3 regions of the Rhodoferax sp. WC2427 genome follow, and region 1 is predicted to be linked to each of the others. Evidence: predicted binding sites of a transcription regulator. Region 1 holds the regulator's gene; each other region holds the start of a gene.

What was found. Region 1 encodes sigma-54, which starts transcription at its own class of promoters, with help from an activator protein. Its sites were predicted from a motif close to TGGCANGNAANCTGCTTT; they were not measured.
Region 2: AB3G31_RS11495 (MSMEG_0572/Sll0783 family nitrogen starvation response protein) is a predicted target of sigma-54. The motif match lies at 3,712-3,729, and genes of this name have one in related genera.
Region 3: AB3G31_RS01930 (pilin) is a predicted target of sigma-54. The motif match lies at 2,083-2,100, and genes of this name have one in related genera.

The regions. Positions count from the first base shown of each region.
Region 1 is NZ_CP162006.1:4,319,853-4,326,286, reverse strand. Features, by position in the region: gene argS (arginine--tRNA ligase) at 1-611, shown strand, start outside; gene AB3G31_RS20145 (SPOR domain-containing protein) at 624-1,325, shown strand; gene AB3G31_RS20140 (thiol:disulfide interchange protein DsbA/DsbL) at 1,408-2,061, shown strand; gene lptA (lipopolysaccharide transport periplasmic protein LptA) at 2,161-2,781, shown strand; gene lptB (LPS export ABC transporter ATP-binding protein) at 2,787-3,542, shown strand; gene AB3G31_RS20125 (RNA polymerase factor sigma-54) at 3,550-5,127, shown strand; gene AB3G31_RS20120 (class I SAM-dependent RNA methyltransferase) at 5,253-6,434, shown strand, end outside.
Region 2 is NZ_CP162006.1:2,434,681-2,441,114, reverse strand. Features, by position in the region: gene fabI (enoyl-ACP reductase FabI) at 1-318, shown strand, start outside; gene AB3G31_RS11515 (GNAT family N-acetyltransferase) at 391-846, shown strand; gene cynS (cyanase) at 926-1,369, opposite strand; gene AB3G31_RS11505 (DUF1348 family protein) at 1,464-1,931, opposite strand; gene AB3G31_RS11500 (PLP-dependent aminotransferase family protein) at 1,946-3,337, opposite strand; gene AB3G31_RS11495 (MSMEG_0572/Sll0783 family nitrogen starvation response protein) at 3,918-4,400, shown strand; gene AB3G31_RS11490 (Nit6803 family nitrilase) at 4,401-5,396, shown strand; gene AB3G31_RS11485 (MSMEG_0568 family radical SAM protein) at 5,401-6,434, shown strand, end outside.
Region 3 is NZ_CP162006.1:408,262-414,695, forward strand. Features, by position in the region: gene AB3G31_RS01925 (Wzy polymerase domain-containing protein) at 1-1,417, opposite strand, end outside; gene AB3G31_RS01930 (pilin) at 1,584-2,039, opposite strand; gene AB3G31_RS01935 (3',5'-cyclic-nucleotide phosphodiesterase) at 2,266-3,057, opposite strand; gene AB3G31_RS01940 (CHASE2 domain-containing protein) at 3,069-5,279, opposite strand; gene AB3G31_RS01945 (FHA domain-containing protein) at 5,347-6,042, opposite strand; gene AB3G31_RS01950 (Stp1/IreP family PP2C-type Ser/Thr phosphatase) at 6,092-6,434, opposite strand, start outside.

The DNA.
Region 1 (6,434 bases):
TGCAGGCGGCCAACGTGGGCATCCCGCTGGGCTATCCCGACTACGTGCTGCACACCATGGTGCGGGTGGTGCGCGGCGGCGAAGAGGTCAAGATCTCCAAGCGCGCCGGCAGCTACGTCACCTTGCGCGACGTGATCGACTGGACCAGCAAGGACGCGGTGCGTTTCTTCCTGCTCAGCCGCAAGCCCGATACCGAATACACCTTCGACATCGACCTGGCCCGCTCGCAAAACAACGACAACCCGGTCTACTACGTGCAGTACGCCCATGCCCGCATCTGCAAGATGCTGCGCGACTGGGCGGGCGATGTGGCCAGCTTGCAGGGCGTGGACCTGTCCAGCCTGCTGGTGCCCCAGGCCCAGACCCTGATGCTGCAACTGGCCAAGTATCCCGAGATGCTGACCAACGCCACCGAGGGCTTTGCCCCGCACGACGTGACCTTCTACCTGCGCGAACTGGCCGCCAATCTGCACAGCTACTACGACGCAGAGCGCGTGCTGGTGGACGACGAGCCGCTCAAATTGGCCCGTCTGGCCCTGGTCGCTGCCTGCGCCCAGGTACTGCACAATGGTTTGGCGGTACTCGGTGTGAGTGCCCCGGAGAAAATGTAAGTGACAGCACGTATGAAAAAGCAAAAGCAAAGCGGCGGCACCATCATCGGCTTCATCGTCGGGGTGGTGGTGGGCTTGGGATCGGCGCTGGCGGTGGCGGTGTACGTCACCAAGGTGCCGATTCCGTTCATGAGCGGCAAGACCCAGATCAGCGGTGCCGACCACGACGCCGCCGAAACCCAGAAGAACAAGGACTGGGACCCCAACACCCCGCTGCACGGCAAAAACCCGGTGCGTCCGGTGGCGCCGGCGGCGTCGCCTGAACCGGCTCCCGAGCCTACCGTGGCCGTGCCGCCGCCCGCCGTGGTGCCAGCGGCCCCGGCGGCGTCGGTGGCGGCCAAGCCGGTGGCCAAGCCCGAGCCCAAACCCGCCACCAGTGCGCCGGCCACCAGCGCCGACCCGCTGGGCGATCTGGCCAAGGCCAAAGCCAAGGCGGCACCGAGCACCGCCGCACCCGCCCTGGCCCCGACCGCCGAGCCGTTCGAGTATTTCGTGCAGGCTGGGGCTTTCCGCACCACCGAAGACGCCGAAGCCCAGCGCGCCAAGCTGGCCATGATGGGCATGGAAGCCAAGGTTACCGAGCGCGAGCAGTCAGGCCGCACCGTCTACCGCGTGCGCATGGGCCCCTTTGCCAAGCGCGAAGATGCCGAGCGCGCCAAAGACAAGCTGGAAAGTGCCGGTGGCGACACCACCCTGGTCCGCGTACAGCGGTAGTCCGGCGTTGTATTTACCGTGGGCATCCGGGCTGAACTTTTTCAACCCAGCCCCGTCTGACCCCCACAAGGAGTGATTAGCAATGAAACGTCGTGAGTTTTCCCTGACCTCTGCCAGCGTTCTGGCGGGCTCGGCCCTGGTTCTGTCCCCTGTCGGTAGCGCCCACGCGCAGGGCAAGCCGCCTGTGGCTGGCACCGATTACCTGGTGCTGGACAAACCCGTGCCCACCGAAGCCCCGGCGGGCAAGGTCGAGGTGATCGAGTTCTTCTGGTACGCCTGCCCGCATTGCTTTGCCTTTGAGCCCGCGCTGACCGCCTGGCTCAAGAAGCTGCCCAAGAATGTGGCTTTCCGCCGCGTGCCGGTGGTGTTCCAGGACAGTTTCGTGCCGCCGCAGAAGCTGTACTACACGCTGGAGGCCATGGGCCAGTTGGAGGCGGTGCACGAAAAGGTGTTCAACGCCATCCATGTCGAGCGCCAAAAGCTGGACAAGGACAACCTGGTGATCGAATGGGCCGCCAAGCAGGGCCTGGACAAAGCCAAGTTTGTGGAAACCTACAACTCGTTCTCGGTGGCCACCAAGGTGCGCAAGGCCGCGCAACTGCAAGAGGCCTACAAAGTCGCCGGTGTGCCCGCCATGGGTGTGGCCGGACGCTTCTACACCGACGGCACGCAAGCCCAGTCGATGGAGCGTGGCCTGACGGTGGTGGATTACCTGGTGTCGCAGCAAAAAACCTGACCGGTCGCCCGCGTACCGCACCTATGAGCCCGCTTTTGCGGGCTTTTTTCTGGGCTACCCGAATCGACCGGTACAATCATCTGCAAGATTCGTGCCTCTATGAAAAACGCCTACCACACCTTCCTACTCTTGTTGCTGTGCACTTGTGCGGGCAGCGCTGCCTGGGCTGAAAAAGCCGACCGCCTCAAGCCCATGAACGTCGAGTCCGATGCCATGCGCTACGACGACCTGAAGCAAACCAACGTGTTTACGGGGCGCGTGGTCATGACCAAGGGGACTATCGTCATCCGTGGAGCCCGTGTAGATGTGCGCCAGGACGCCGAGGGCAACCAGTTTGGCGTGGTCACCGCCGAGCCCGGCAAGCTGGCCTACTTCAAGCAAAAGCGCGACGGCGTCGACGAATACATCGAGGGCGAAGGCGAAACCATCGAATACAGCAGCAAGCTCGACAACGTGCGTTTCATCAAGCGCGCCGTGATGCGCCGCCTGCTGGGCAGCAAGGTCAATGACGAAGTGACCGGTGGTGTCATCGTCTACGACAACACCACCGATGTCTTCACGGTGGACAACGGCACGCCCGCGAACAACCCCGGTGGCCAGAACGGTCGGGTCCGCGCCATGTTGACTCCCAAGGTGGTGGCCCCGGTGGCCTCTGCGCCAGCGGGCTCCGCCAGCCCCGCGCTGCGACCCAGCACCACGTTGGAGGGCGCGCAAAAGTGAAGGCCGTGGCAGAGGTTGTAGACAGTCGCCTGGAGGCCCGCCATTTGCAAAAGGCCTATGGCAGCCGCAAGGTCGTGAAGGACGTGACCCTGGCGGTCAAAAAAGGCGAAGTGGTGGGCCTGCTCGGCCCCAATGGCGCGGGCAAGACCACCTCGTTCTACATGATCGTGGGCCTGGTACGGGCCGATGGCGGCAGTATCTCCATCGACGGCCAGCCGGTCGAGCACATGCCAATCCACCGTCGGTCGCGCCTCGGCCTGAGCTATTTGCCGCAAGAGGCCTCGATTTTTCGCAAGCTCACGGTGGAAGAAAACGTGCGTGCCGTGCTGGAGTTGCAGCATGGCGAGGACGGTAAATCGCTGACCAAGGAGGCGATCGAACAGCGCCTGACCGCCTTGCTCGAAGACCTGCGGGTGGAACACCTGCGCCAGTCCAGCGCCCTGGCCCTGTCGGGTGGCGAGCGCCGCCGGGTGGAGATCGCCCGCGCCTTGGCCACCCAGCCGCGTTTCATCCTGCTCGACGAGCCGTTTGCCGGTATCGACCCGATTGCGGTGATCGAGATCCAGCGCATCATCGGCTTCTTGAAGTCGCGCGGCATCGGCGTGCTGATCACCGACCACAACGTGCGCGAGACCCTGGGTATTTGCGACCACGCCTACATCATCAGCGACGGCCATGTGCTGGCCGAAGGTACGCCGTCCGAGATCGTGGACAACGCCGATGTGCGTCGGGTCTACCTCGGCGAGCACTTCCGCATGTGATTGCACGATGAAGCAAGGCCTTTCCCTACGCGTTTCCCAGCACCTGGCGCTCACGCCCCAGTTGCAGCAGTCCATCCGCCTGTTGCAGCTCTCCACCCTGGAGCTGAGCCAGGAAGTGGACCAGATGCTGGACGACAACCCGTTTCTGGAACGCAACCTGGACGACGCACCCCGCGAAGAGTTTGGCCTGGCCCAGGCCGACACGCCCGTGAGCGCAGGCGACCGCGAAACCGAATCTGCTCCTACTTCTGTAGCTGAATACACAAGCGAGACCAGCACCGAGGGCTCAAATGACTCAGAGTCGCCGCTGACCGGTGGGGACGACACCAGCTGGGATGGCGACGGCACCTCCGAGATGAAGCCCGACGACAGCGAGTGGGGCGGCGACGCACCCGCCCGCCAGAACAACCTGGGCGAAGACGGCGAGGCCGATGCCACCGAGCTGGCCCGCAACCAGGAATCGCTGACCAGCTTTTTGCACCGCCAGGCACTGGCGCTGCGCCTGGGTGAGGTAGACCAGGCGGCGCTGCGCTTCCTGATCGAGTCCCTGAACGACGACGGCTACCTCGAAGACGACCTGGCCAGCCTGGCCCAGGGCCTGGCGGGCGACGACCTGGAGGCCCAGGAAGAGCTGGTGCACCGCTTCACCGTCGCCTTGGGCCTGCTGCAAAGCCTGGAGCCCGCTGGCGTGGGTGCGACCCATCTGGGCGAATGCCTGGTGTTGCAGCTCAAGGCGTTGCAATCCACCATGGGCAACGACCCGGTGCGCAAGATCGCACTGCGCATCTGCCGCCAGCCCATGGACCTGCTGGCCCGGCGCGACGTGAAGCGCCTGGCCCAGCTCTGCCACGCCACCGATGCCGACATCAAACTGGCCATTGCGCTGATCGCCCGGCTGGAGCCCAAGCCTGGCCGCCGCTTTGTGGATGTGGAGCGCAACATCGTGGTGCCCGACGTGATCGTGGCCAAAGTGGGGCGGGGTGCCAACGCCAAGTTCCGGGTGGTGCTGAACCCCGAGGTCATGCCGCGCCTGCGCGTGCACGACATCTACGCCAACGCCCTGCGCCAGCACAAGGGTGGCGGCAAGGACTCTTCGAACAACGCCGCCCTGCAGCAGCGCTTGCAGGAAGCCCGTTGGTTCATCAAGAACATCCAGCAGCGCTTCGACACCATCTTGCGGGTCAGTAACGCCATCGTGGAGCGGCAAAAAAGCTTCTTCAGCCACGGCGCGCTGGCCATGCGCCCCTTGGTGCTGCGCGAGATTGCCGACGAACTGGGCCTGCACGAGTCCACCATCAGCCGCGTCACCACGGCCAAGTACATGGCTACGCCCTACGGCACCTTCGAGCTGAAATACTTCTTCGGCTCATCCCTGGGCACCGAGACGGGCGGCAATGCCTCCAGCACGGCGGTGCGCGCGCTCATCAAGCAGTTCGTTGCCTCCGAAGACCTGAAAAAGCCGCTCAGCGACAGCCAACTGTCGGATATGCTGAAAGAGCAGGGCATCGAATGCGCCCGCCGCACGGTAGCCAAGTACCGCGAAGCCTTGCGGATCGCGCCGACGAATCTGCGCAAGGCGCTGTAGCGGACTCCTGACCAGTCCCTGCGTGTGCGGGTCCTGCCCGGGGGACTGGCAGGCCAAGATGCCCCTATGGGATACTCCACGCCTCCCAGCGGACCCGCTCCGCGCCCCACTTTGGCACCGACTCCATGAACCAACTCCAATTATTTTTACCCTGCGCCGCTGGCGTGGAAGAGCTGCTGGCCGAAGAGGTGCACGCGATTACCGGGCTGCAGGGCGAGGATTTGCGCTCGCACCGGGGCGGGGTGCTGGTGCGCTCGTCGTGGCGCGATGCGATGCGGCTCAATTTGCACAGCCGCCTGGCGCAGCGGGTGCTGATCGAGCTGTCCAGCACGCCCTACCGCAACGAGCAAGACCTGTACGAGGCCGCGAGCAACGTGGCCTGGGAGATCTGGTTTACGCCCAAGCAGAGCTTCAAGATCGAAGTCACCGCGCAACACAGCCCGCTGACCTCGCTGAACTTCGCCGCCCTGAAGGTGAAAGACGCGGTGGCCGACCGTTTCCGCTTCAAGACTGGCGTGCGCCCCGATGTGAACGTGCAGTGGCCCGACGCGCGCATCTACCTGCACCTGACCACCGAGCACGCCACCATCTACATCGACACGTCGGGTGACGCGCTGTTCAAGCGCGGCTGGCGTGAAGACAAGGGCGATGCTCCGCTGAAGGAAACCCTGGCCGCCGCCATGATTGCCGCCAGCGGCTGGGACGGCACCACGCCCTTCTACGACCCCTGCTGCGGCAGCGGCACCATCGCCATCGAGGCTGCGCAGATTGCCTGCAACATCGCCCCGGGCAGCCTGCGCCGCTTTGGCTTCGAGAAGCTGCTGCCGTTCCAGCCCCATGTGTGGTCGGCCATCCAGGACCAGGCCGCCGAGGCCGAGCACGAGCCGCAGGCCCCCATTTTTGGCAGCGATGTGGCTTTCCGGATGGTCGATTTCGCCACCCGCAATGCCGAGCGCGCCGGGGTCACGGGCGTGGTCGAGTTCCGCGGTGGCGATGCCTTGCAGCGCATGCCGCCCGCGCCCTCGGGCGTGATGCTGCTGAACCCGCCCTACGGCGAACGGATCGAGGTGGCCGGTGTGGCCGGTCGCCGCGAAGCCGCGCAGACCGACGACGGTGGCAGCGACTTCTTTCCCCAACTGGCCACCCACTGGAAGCGCAACTACGCGGGCTGGACCGGCTGGATCCTCACGCCCGACCTGAAGCTGCCCAGCAAGATGCGCCTGAAGGAATCGCGCCGCGTGCCGATGTGGAACGGCCCCATCGAATGCCGTTTGTTCCGCTTCGACATGGTGGCCGGGTCGGCGCGG
Region 2 (6,434 bases), 1.9 Mb from region 1:
AACACCATGGGCCTGGCCAAAGCCAGCCTGGAAGCCAGCGTGCGCTACCTGGCCGAATCGGTGGGCCCCAAGGGCGTGCGCGTCAACGGCATCAGCGCCGGCCCCATCAAGACCCTGGCCGCCAGCGGCATCAAGGACTTCGGCAAGATGCTCAAAGCCACCGCCGAATGCCCCATCCGCCGCAACGTGACCATCGACGACGTGGGCAACGTAGCCGCCTTCTTGCTGAGCGACCTGGCCGCAGGCGTCAGCGCCGAGATCACCTATGTGGACGGCGGCTTCAGCCAGGTCGTGGGCGGCATCGGCGAAGCGGCTTAAGCCAAAAGTGCTGCTGGCGCTTATGGAATGGGCGTGAGCAGCTATCAAAAATAAAGCATGCGGGTGGACGCCATGCAGATCAGAACCGACGACCTCAGCGGACCGGAGATCCGGGCCCTGCTGCAAGAGCACCTGGACAGCATGTACGCCTTGTCGCCGCCCGAGAGCGTGCATGCCCTGGACATCACCCAACTGCGCGCCCCCGGCATCAGCTTCTGGACCGCCTGGGACGGCCCGCTGCTGCTGGGCTGCGGTGCGCTAAAACAGCTCGACGCCCACCACGGCGAGCTCAAGTCCATGCGCACCCCCGCCGCCCACCGGGGCCGGGGTGCCGGACGCGCCTTGCTGCAGCACATCCTGCAGGTCGCCAAAACCCGCGGCTACGCCCGCCTGAGCCTGGAAACCGGCACCGCAGAAGCCTTCCATCCCGCCCAAAAGCTTTACGCCAGCGTAGGCTTCAGCTTCTGTGGCCCCTTCGCGCACTACCGCGAAAACCCGCACAGCGTATTCATGGCGCTGGATTTGTAGTTACCTGGGTGCCTCGATCGGTGCGGCATATTTTCAGTGTGCACCTGCAATCCACCCCCCCCAGGGCTGCGCACGGGTCTCAATACGTCTTGTACGGCAAAAACTTGCCCGACAGCACCACCCGCACCCGGTCGCCTTTGGGGTCGGGCTGGCGCTCGATGTCCATGCTGAAATCGATGGCGCTCATGATGCCGTCGCCGAACTCTTCGTGGATCAGCTCCTTGATGGTGCTGCCGTAGACGCTGACGATCTCGTACCAGCGGTAGATCAGCGGGTCGGTGGGCACGGGGGTGGGCAACGAGCCTTTGTAGGGCACCACCTGCAGCCACTTTTGCTCGTCGCTGGTCAGGCCGAATATCTTGCCAATGGCCTTGGCCTGGGCCGCATCGCAGGTCATCTGGCCCAGGCAGGCGGCCGTGGTCCATTCCTTGGACTGGCCGACCTTTTTGGCCACGTCGGCCCACTGGATGCCTTTGGAGACCTTGACGGTGATGATTTTTTCGGTGATCTCTAAGCGGTTCATGAAAACTCCGGTTTTGAAAAAAATAGTATCTTTTTGATAGCTGCTTACGCTCTATCCATAAGCACAAGCTGCCAATCACAGGCTGAAAATTTCTCTATAAACCCATAGCACTCAGCGAGGGGTGGTCGTCGGGTCTGCGCCCCAGGGGCCAGTGGAATTTGCGCTCAGCCTCGGTAATCGCCAGGTCGTTGATGCTGGCAAAGCGCCAGGCCATCAGGCCGTGCTCGGTGAACTCCCAGTTTTCGTTGCCGTAGCTGCGAAACCACTGGCCTGCCGCGTCGTGCCACTCGTAGGCAAAGCGCACGGCGATGCGGTTGCCCGCGTGCGCCCACAGCTCCTTGATGAGGCGGTAGTCCAGCTCCTTGGCCCATTTGCGGGTCAAAAACTGGTGCACTTCGGCGCGGCCGGTGGGGAACTCGGCGCGGTTGCGCCAGCGGGTGTCTTCGGTGTAGACCTGCACCACGCGGTCGGGGTCGCGGCTGTTCCAGGCATCTTCGGCCATGCGGGTCTTTTGCGTGGCGGTCTCTTGCGTGAACGGCGGCAGTGGGGGTTTGGTTTCCATGGTGTCTCCTCGGGTTAAAGGTTGGTGGCGTGGTGGTGAACAGGGTGTAGCAGCGTATCAGCCACTAGGTGCATGCCGCGCTCGCATTCGTCCAGCGTGGTGGGGCCGCCCAGGCAGATGCGCACGGCATCGGGCGGGTCGCCGTCGGTGGAAAACGCGGCGCTGGCCACCACGCCCACGCCCTGGCCGCGCAGGTGGGCGGCCAGTTCCACGGGGCTCCAGCCCTCGGCCACGGGCAGCCACAGGTGGAAGGCCTCGGGGTGGCCGCGCATGCCAAAGGGGGCGAGGTGGCGTTCGGCCACCGCCTGGCGGGCGGCGCATTCGCTGCGGATGGCTTGCAGCATGGCGTCGGCCGTGCCGTCTTCCACCCAGAAGGTGGCGAGTGCGTTGGTGAACGGCGAGGCCATCACCGTGGTGGCGCGCAGGGCCCCGGCCAGCCGCTGCGACTGGCGGTCGCCGGGCGAGCACACATAGGCGTTGCGCAGGCCCGCGCCAAAGCATTTGGCGAAGCCGGTGATGTAGTAGGTGAGGCCCGGGGCCAGGGTGGCCATGGTCGGCGGCATGTCCCTGGGCAACATCGCATAGGCATCGTCTTCAATGATCGGAATGGCGTAGCGCAGCGCTACATCGGCCAGGGCTTCGCGGCGGGAGCGGCTGACGGTGGCGGTGGTGGGGTTGAGCAGCGTGGGGTTGCAGTACAGCGCCTTGGGGTGCAGGGTTTTGCAGGCGTGCTCGAAGGCTTCGGCGCTGGGGCCGTCGTCGTCCAGTGGCAGCGCGTGCAGCTGGATGCCGAGCTGGGCAGCGATGGCTTTTACACCGGGATAGGTCAGTGCCTCTACACACACCAGTTCGCCGGGGCGCGCCAGTTGCGAGAACAGTGCGGTGAGCACGCTGTGGATGCCGGGGCAGACCAGCACCTGCTCCACCCGGCAGGTGGGCACGCGGCGGCGCAGCCACTGGGCGGCCACCTCGCGGTCGTGCAGGGTGCCGCCAAAGTCCTGGTAGCGCAGCAAGGCGTACAGGTCGGCGCTGGCCATCACACCGGCTGCTGTGTCATGCATGTGGGCCAGCAAAGCCGGGTCTTGGGGCTCGGGCGGCAGGTTCATGGTCATCTCGGCCGCGCTGCCGCCGCGCAGGGGCAGGCTGGGGCTGGAGCCGCGCACGTAGGTGCCCATGCCCGCGTGGCTGTCAATCAGACCGCGCTTGCGGGCCTCGCTGTAGCCGCGCGCCACGGTGGTGTAGTTGAGCTGCAGGTCCCCGGCCAGCTCGCGCAACGTGGGCAGGCGGTCGCGGGCTACCAATCGGCCGGTGCGCACGTCGTCGGCAATCAGGTCGGCCATCAAGAGGTAGGCCGGTTTGTCGCTCTTGTGCAGCTTCTTGATCCAGTGGGCGGGGGTTTTGTTCACAACCGAGGTTCCTTAGTTGGACGCGCCTGAGTGTGCCGTTGGGGGCGTGGATGGGTAGGCGCGACAACGCAGCGGGCCCATGCCCACCAGGCGGAGTAACGACCCCAGACGCGGCCCCATTGGTGCAATCGGGTGTGTAGCGTGGTTCACCCAAGAGGTGAGCCGTTTGAAGTTGAGGCGCTCAAAAGCCATTTGGTTTTATTGAGAAGAACAAGCGGTCAACTGAGGAACCGAGGTTGAGTGACCGGGTCGTTCAACTTGATCGCATGACTTGATTGCATTGGCATCCAATCATTGATGCAAGTTCCAAGCCCGCTGCACACCGAGATTGTGCATCCTGCTGGTGCACAAAAACAGTTTATCGGGTGCATTGATCGCATGGAAAACGCATTAATCCAGTGCGGAAAAACACCGCCAAGCGCTGCTTTCAGGGCCTGAAAAAAAGTTTTTAAACCGCCGGGGCATATCCGGCGGGTTTGATGGCGACTTGATCGTATGGTGGGTCCGTTTCCGTGGCACGGAGCGTGCGAAATGTCCAGGGCGCTTCCCTTCATTTATCCACCTCTACCGGAGATTCCCCATGCCCAAAGTCACCAAGCCCGCCAACGCCAAAGGCGACTACCTTGTCGATTACGAAGAAAAAGTGTTTGAAGACGTGAAGGCCGCACCGGGCGAGAAAGCCCTGGTCACCTTCCACACGGTGGCCTTTGAAGGCTCCATCGGCTTCGTCAACCTGCTGCAGGCCACCCGTTTGCAGCGCAAGGGTTTCGAGACCTCGGTGCTGCTGTACGGCCCGGGTGTCACGTTGGGCGTGCAACGCGGCTTTCCCACGCTGGGCGACGAGGCTTTCCCCGGCCACCAGAACTTCAACAACCAGATCACCAAGTTCATGGCCGAGGGCGGCAAGGTCTACGCCTGCCGCTTTGCGCTGCAGGCGCTCTACGGCCACGGCGAAGGCGCGTTGATAGAAGGCATCCGCCCGATCAGCCCGCTGGACGTGCTGGACATCGTGCTGATCCACAAAAAGGCCGGTGCCGTCATCCTCGACACCTGGACCCTGTAAATGGCCGCCACACCCACAACCGTACGTGCCGCGGCGGTGCAGATCGCCCCGGACTTTGAACGCCCCGAGGGCACGCTGGAGCGGGTGTGCGCAGCCATAGCCGAAGGGGCCGCCAAGGGCGTGCAGATCATGGTCTTCCCCGAGACCTTCATGCCCTACTACCCCTACTTCTCGTTCGTGCTTCCGCCGGTGCTGCAGGGCGCGCCCCACCTCAAGCTGTATGAGCGCGCCGTGGTGGTGCCCGGCCCGGTGACGGCGGCGGTGGCCGAGCAGGCGCGGGCCCACGGCATGGTGGTGGTGCTGGGCGTGAACGAGCGCGACCATGGCAGCCTGTACAACACCCAACTGGTGTTCGATGCCGACGGCAGCCTGGCGCTGAAGCGCCGCAAGATCACCCCCACCTACCACGAGCGCATGGTCTGGGGCATGGGCGATGGGGCCGGGCTGAAGGTGGTGGATACCGCCGTGGGCCGCGTCGGCGCACTGGCCTGCTGGGAGCACTACAACCCGCTGGCCCGCTATAGCCTGATGGCGCAGCACGAAGAAATCCACTGCGCGCAGTTTCCTGGCTCGCTGGTGGGGCCGATTTTTGCCGAGCAAATGGAGGTCACCATCCGCCACCACGCGCTGGAGTCTGGCTGCTTTGTGGTCAACGCCACCGGCTGGCTGACCGATGCGCAAATCATGGCCATCACCCCCGACGCCAGCCTGCAAAAAGCCCTGCGCGGCGGATGTCACACCGCGATCGTGTCGCCGGAAGGCAAGCACCTGGCCCCGCCGCTGACCGAGGGCGAAGGCATGGTCATCGCCGACCTGGACATGGCGCTGATCACCAAGCGCAAACGCATGATGGATTCGGTGGGCCACTACGCCCGCCCCGAGCTGCTGGGCCTGGTGCTCAACGACCGCCCCGCCGTGCCCCTGCAGCGCATGGCCGCCACCCCCTCCACTTCTGAAAGCCTGTATGAACCTCAGCATCCAACCTATGAACCGTGAGTTGATGACCGAGTTGCAGTCCTTCGGGCTGCGGCTGGTGGACCCTAGCGCGGGCGTGGCCAGCCGCAAGGGCGGCGCGGGTCCCAGCGACCACAAGGCGGTCACGGTGGACGGCCATACCATCATGGTCCCGGTGCACACCTCCACCGCCTGGAACTCGCCCTTCACCGCGCTGGCACCCGATGCCCAAGGCCGCAGCGTGGTAACGCGCGGCAGCATCCCGATTGCCAGCATCAGCTTCCCCAAGCAGCCACGCTTTTATGCCCTGCAGACGATGGACGGTGTGCCCTACTCGCACATCGCCACGCTGCACGGCGCGGACGTGCTGGCCACCACGGTGCTGCAAACCTGCATCCGCTACGAGAGCCGCAAAAAGACCTGCAAGTTCTGCGCAATCGGCCAGTCGCTCGCCGCAGGCCGCACCATTGCCCACAAGACCCCGCAGCAACTGGCCGAAGTGGCCCGCGCCGCCGTGCTGCTGGACGGCATCAAGCACATGGTGATGACCACCGGCACGCCCAACGCCACCGACCGGGGTGCCCAGGTGCTGTGCGACAGCGCGTTCGCCATCAAGGCCGCCGTCAACATCCCCATCCAGGGCCAGTGCGAGCCGCCGGACAAGGATGTGTGGTTTGAGCGCATGCGGGCCTCGGGCATCGACACCTTAGGCATGCACCTGGAGGTGGTCACGCCCGATCTGCGCGAAAAAATCATGCCCGGCAAGGCCCAGGTGCCGATCAGCCGCTACATGGAGGCGTTTGAAGCGGCCGTGCGCGTGTTTGGCCGGGGCCAGGTCAGCACCTACATCCTTGCCGGGCTGGGCGATACACGGGAAGCCATTTTGCAGACCTGCGACCAGCTGCTGGCGCTGGGCGTGTACCCGTTTGTGGTGCCGTTTGTGCCGATCAGCGGCACGCCGCTGGAAGACCACGCGGCCCCCTCGCCCGAGTTCATGCGCTCCATCCTGCAGCCCCTGGGCCGCAGCGTGGCGGACGCGAATTTGCGCTCCAGCGACATCAAGGCCGGGTGCGGCAAGTG
Region 3 (6,434 bases), 870 kb from region 1:
GCAACTTCTCCAACTCAGCTGCGCTGATTGTGGGTTGGACTTCAAGTCGGGCATTGACAATAAATTCCCGCATTTGGTTCAGTACCAGGACATCGGGTGGAAGCCCAGGCGGTAGAGTTCCAATGTGTGCGGCATCCAGCCTGAAAGTTCTAAAACTACTGTCTACGCGCAAATAGTCGCTAATGATGGTTCCCAGCAGCACGCTGGTGCCCAGCCATAAAACCAAGACGCTCCAGCGATTGCAACTCCACGCCACCCACCGGTGCTGGCGCTGGTTCAACATGCCCATTACCAGCCCTGTGGGCAACAGGAAATATGCGTAGTGCAGGGGCAGCTCCACCATGGCATGTAGCCCAACGACCATTATGAACAGCACCAGCACCATATCTTCGCGGGAATTTACCTTCCAGGCTGCACGCAAAATCCAGCCCACCAAAGCCAAAATAACCACGCCGCCAATGGGAATGCCGCACCACAGCACCAAGTCCAAAAACAAGTTGTGCGAATGCTGGAAAAATGATGACAGCGTTCCATGGTTCTGTGCCACTGCCAGCTGCGCCACGGCGAGCTGGTCCCAGCCAAAACCCCACCAAGGGCGCTGAGAAACAGCGTCTAGAAACAAGCGGTAGGCTTTGAGCCGCAATTCGGTGGAGCCTCCACCCAGGGAGACGGACCGAATCTGCACATCCAGACCAAACAGGTCGCTGAGGTGCTGCAGGGACAAGGCGCACACCAAGAAATACACACAAAGCAGCGTCACCACCCAAGGACCACGGGACGGTAAAAACCGCCGCCAAGCCCAGGCGCACAAGGTGATCAGCAGGATGGCCATAAAGGCAACACGCGACTGTGTTAGCGCTACACCAAACAGAAGAAACATGGTGGCCAAGACGGCATACCCGATCCGTGCCTGCTTGCGTAACACGGCCCACGCGCAACCCAGCACCGCCCACAGCAACAGGGTCGCCAATTGGTTCGGTTGCCCTAAATTAGCAGAAGGCCGCCCAGGTGTGAACTCGGCAGTCCAAATCGTCATCTCGACACCGTCTTCCGCCAACCCAAACCACTGGCGTAGCTGCATCCCCACCGAGGCAAGTGCTGCGATTCCAATGGCTAAAAACAAACCATCCGCCGCTTTCCCAGGCGTCGCTGCCTCCCATCCAGCCCCCACCAACAAGGCCATCAGCAGACCCAACACAAACGCGGTGTAGAGCCAAGCTTGTCCACTGAACGGCAGCAATCCTGTAGCAAACTGCACAAAAGGCATTGCCGCCAACAAAGCCATCACCACGGTAATTCCATGCCATGCGACAGGGGCAGGGGACCGCATCAACACCGCTGCTCCCGCTATCGCCAGCATGACCGCTACCCAAGCATCCGAATGAAAAGCAGGCCAAGGGAAGTAGTGGTTGGGCATCACCCAGGCAATGGCGAGCAATGGTGCCCATAAGCCTAACCATAGCGGTGGAAGCGGATGTTTTGAAAGCACTAGATCAAACCCCTTGAAAACCCATGAGCCTCGCCATTGAGAGGAGGCATAAAAAAAGCCCCCCGAAGGAGGCTTTTTGATCGTACCCGCAATATTAGCCTTGGCAGCTTGCAGGGCGGTATTTGGATGCAATGGTTCCAGAGCATACCCAGACAACCTGGCCGTTACCCTGGATGGTACCTGTCAACACAATCGTTCCGGCGGTACTGCCCGTACCACCTGCCGCCAATTTGGCTTCGCGAGCAATACTGGCAGTAGCAGTGATAACGCCGACCGATGAATTAGTTTGGGCATAACTGACCGAGGCCACGTATGTGGATGCTTGCGTATCGACCGTCACGCTGTTAGTTCCCGGCATCTGACCAAGTGTTTGGGCCGCTTCAGAAACGCTGGTCTTTGGCGAAGAGGCCGCCAAGATCACTTCCGTGGCCTTTGCGCGCACGGTGTAGTCCTGGTATGCAGGCAAGGCTACAGCCGCCAAAATACCGATGATCGCCACGACGATCATCAATTCGATCAAGGTAAAGCCTTGTTGCAGTGAACGTTTCATTTTCATGGAGTACTCCTAGGGTGAACGGTTAAGACACAGCTGTAACGCAGGTTGCGTGCCAGCGCGCTTTGGTGCAAAGGCTCGTGAAATTTGCCACAAATTGGGTTGATTTGTAACTTTTTCTTGCATTCTCGCGCGGAGAGAGGCGCATTTTTGTCAACTTGTCTTCAGGGAAATGAAGGTCGCGACATTTTTGTCACCCGCCAAAGTCCGTCGCCGCGCTAAGTCAGACCTCAAACGCTTGCCCGGCCTTGAGCCACCGGATGTCATGCGGTACGTGCCGTCCCGCCGGCAATGCGCCATCAAATTCGGCGATCTCGTCCATGATCAGCTCTGTCTCGAAGGGTTTGGTGTGGGTAATGAAGATGGGGAATTGTTTCCGGGGGTTAATGCCTTCGAGCTCCTCGGCCAGCGCTACCGGCGACAGGTGCAGGCTGCGGCGGGCGAGGTCTTTTTCGCGGTTGCTGAAGGCGGTTTCGATCACCAGCATGGCCACGTCGAGTTGCTCCAGTCGCTGCCAGAACGCCGGATTGCGTTCGGTGTCGCCGGTAAACACCCAACAAGGGCCACCTGCCGAAACAGCGTAGCCCACCGCAGGCACGGTGTGCACAGCAGGCAGCGCTTCGATGGTTTTGCCGGTAATCAATGTGGTTTCACCCACGGTGATTTCATGGAAGGTGATGAATGGCGCAGCAACGGTGGGGATGACGCTGAAGTCGGGCCAGATCACGTTGTTGAAAATATGCGTTTTCAGCGCGGCGATGGTGCCGGCGAGCGCGTAGATTTTGAGGGGAGCGGTGCGTTGGGAGGCGACGGCGTCCACCATCAGCGGCAGCGCGGCAACGTGGTCGAGGTGGGAGTGGGTCAGAAAGACGTGGTTGATGGCGCACATCTCGTCCAGGGTGAGGTCGCCCACGCCGGTGCCGGCATCGATCAGTACATCGGCATCGACCAGGAACGATGTGGTTTTGCAGTCTTTAGCGATGGCACCAGAGCATCCCAGCACGCGGACTTTCATGACGACACCCTTTATTTGGTTTCAAAATTGGTAGCACCATCCCATGTGGGATCGGACGGTAACACGCGCATGGTAGCAACTCGTTCGGCATAGAGGCGGTAGAGGTATTTTGTCGCATCCATGTTTTGCAGTTGCAGTATTTGCGGTTCGCATGCCGTCCAATTTTGGGTACGGTAGTGGCCCAGGAAGCGGTCCCAGAGCTGGAGTTCGTCCGCCAGCAGGGGGGAAGTGGGGTTTGCGGCTGCCAGGGGCGTGTAAATGGCCACGGCCTGTTCTTTGCCTTTGACGCGGACTTTGTCGAGTTCTTGCCATACACATTCGGGCGCCTGCGCGCGGGTGGAGGCGCTGACGACGATGGCCACACCGTATATTTTGCTCAAACCTTCCAGCCGGGCCCCAAGGTTGACGGCGTCACCGATCACGGTGTAGCTGCGCCGAATATTGGAGCCCATGTCGCCAACGCACATGCTGCCGGTGTTCAGGCCTATGCCGATGCTGATTTCGGGAATGCTGCGGCTGCGGTGCTCTTCGTTCAATTGCTCTACGGCCTGCACCATGGCCAGTGCGGCTTGCACCGACAATTGGGCGTGGTCGGCAGTGGCCACTGGTGCGCCCCAAAAGGCCATCACGCAGTCGCCCATGTATTTGTCGATGGTGCCGCGGTGGGTACGTATCTGCGCGGTGAGTTGGCTGAACACGCCGTTGAGTACCGCTTGCAATTGCAGCGGCTCCATGTTCTCGGACATTTGGGTAAAGCCCCGGATGTCGCAAAACATCACCGTCAGCTCCTGGTTGCTGGCGCGCATGGTGTAGCTGTCGGGGTGCTTGAGCATCTCGTCGACCAGCTCAGGTGGTACGTAGGTACCGAACAGGTGGGCCAATTCGCGTTTGGAGCGGCTTTCGACAAAGTAGCCATACGCCATGTTCAGCACCGACGCGGTCACCACCATCCACAATGCGGCGGCCAGCGGCAACACCAGTCCATGGCCAAGGTACAGCGCTCCGTTCAGGCCCACCACCGACAGCAGCACGCCTGCGCTGAGCGCCACTGCGCGCAGGGCGGACAAGCGCGGCAGAGCCCAGGCCAGGGTCAGTCCGGCCAACAGCAGCACCAGGATGTCGTAGCCCACGGCATAGTCGGGTTTGACCGCGATGTTGCCGTCCATCAGGCCGGACAGAACGTTGGCGTGGATCTCCACTCCGGGGTAGGTTTCGCCCACGGGGGTGACACGCAGGTCGAGCAGCCCGGGCACCGTGGTGCCCACCAACACGATCTTGTCTTGCAAACTGCGGTCGGGCAGGCGGTGGGCCAGGACATCGGCGGCGGAAACGTAGCGGTAGGAGTTGCCCTGGCCGTGGCTGGTACCACCTGCGCCACGAAACGGCACCAACACGGCACCGCGTGCATCCATGGGTATGGCCTGCTGCTGGTTGCCATGTTGGAGCAGCAGGCTTTCCTGCTGGGATGTTCCAAAACTGTCTTTCGAGAAGCCGGGCGTGACGCGGGGTAGGCCCGTCAGCATGCGAAACATGCCCAGTGACAAAGACTCGTAATCGCGGCCCTGGTGCTCGGCCAGCAGCGGCAGGGAGCGGACTACGCCGTCTGCGTCGGTGATGGCGTTAAAGAATCCGGCGTTGGGTGCGGCGGTGGCAATGCTGTCGATGTTGGAGTTGTAGCCGCTCCAGACGGTTAACCCCAATGGACGCTCTTGGATAACCTTTGCATCCACCACCGGAGCGGGCAAGGTGCCCGAGGTGCGTCCGTCGCGGTCGCTGCTGAAGTAGTAGCCCAGCACCACCGGCCGATTGCGCAGCGACCGTGCAAAGGCCGCGTCAAAGTCCAGCGTGCTGCGCAGTTGCTGCACGGCTTCGGCAAAACCGGGTTGGTCGCGCAACTGGTGGCGTGCCAGTTGTTGCAACTGGGCCAGGCCCGAACTTTCGTCTGTTTCGGCAAACACCACGTCAAAACCCAGCAGGCGGATTTTTTGGCGTTCAAACAGGGTGTTGACCAGTGCGGCGAGCTTGTTGCGGCTCCAGGGCCAACCCAGTTCGGTCAGACTCTTTTCATCCAGGTCCACGATGACGATGCGCTCGTCCAGGGTGCGGGGCATGGTGGCCCGCAGGCGTGCATCAAAAATGATGTTATCCAGGTGCTGCAAAACGCCCAGTTGCAAGATGCCTGCAGCATGCAACAAGGCAAAAATGACCGGAATGAGGGTCACAAGCACCCGGGGCCAGTGTTGCACCAGTGCTCGCATCAGCCGCCCCTCCCGCGGCGGCACAGCCTGGTCACGGCTGGATAAATTGCATTTGTGTGCCCGCCAGTTGCAATACGTCACCATGCTTGAGTGCCACTGGTGTTGCGCCGATCGGGGTGGCGTTCAAGGTGGGAAGTTCTGCACCCTCTACATGTCCCACCACATAACCGTGGGGGCGGCGGGTAATGGCGGCGACTGCCACGCCCGGCTTGCCCAGCGTGGTGACCACTTTGGTCAGTGTGACTTCGCGTCCGGCAGCGGCACCCGTCAGTACCTTGATCGCTGCATGGCTCAGGGTGATGGTCTCCGTACCCGCCAGGGGCATGGCGGCCGAGTGGTCGGTGGCGCGCCGGTTCAGGTTGCCCGAGCCCGATGGCACTGGGGGGGTGCCCAACATGCCGGGCCGGGCCATGGTGGTCTTCTCGAAGCCGGTTTCGGTGGCCTCGTTGATGAACTTGAGCTTGTACTTGCCCACCTCCACCAGATCGTTGTTTTGCAAAATCTGCTTGCGTGCAGCCTTGCCGTTGATGTAAGTGCCGTTGGTGCTGTTGAGGTCTTCCAGGTGCACCTCGTGCCCCACCATCAACACCACGGCATGCTCGCCACTGACCGCCAAGTTGTCGATAACGATGTCGTTATAAGGCCGCCGACCCAAAGTCGTCCGATCTTTGGTCAGCTGCACTTCCTTGATGACCACACCGTCGATCGACACGATCAGTTTCGGCATGCTCGGCTCCTGTGACGGTTCATAGACTAGGCAATCGTAATAAGAGGGGCTAGTTGCCCAGCAGGCGAGACATTAACCCCCGTTTGGGAATTCCTGCAACTGCGTGGGCCAGCAATACTGTAATGTTATCCCGTCCGCCGTGGGCGTTGGCGATGCTGATGAGTTGGCGGGCTTTTTGTTCAAGTGGCGCGTCGGTTTCCATAATACGGGCGATCGGCACATCGTCCACCATGTCGGACAGCCCGTCGGAGCACATTAAATACACATCTCCCTCTTCGACGTTGTGTTCGTGCACCTCCAGCATCACAGCTTCTTCAATGCCCAACGCCCGGGTGACCAGGTTCTTGTTGGTCGATACCGCCGCCTGTGCCGGGGTGATCAGGCCCGCGTCC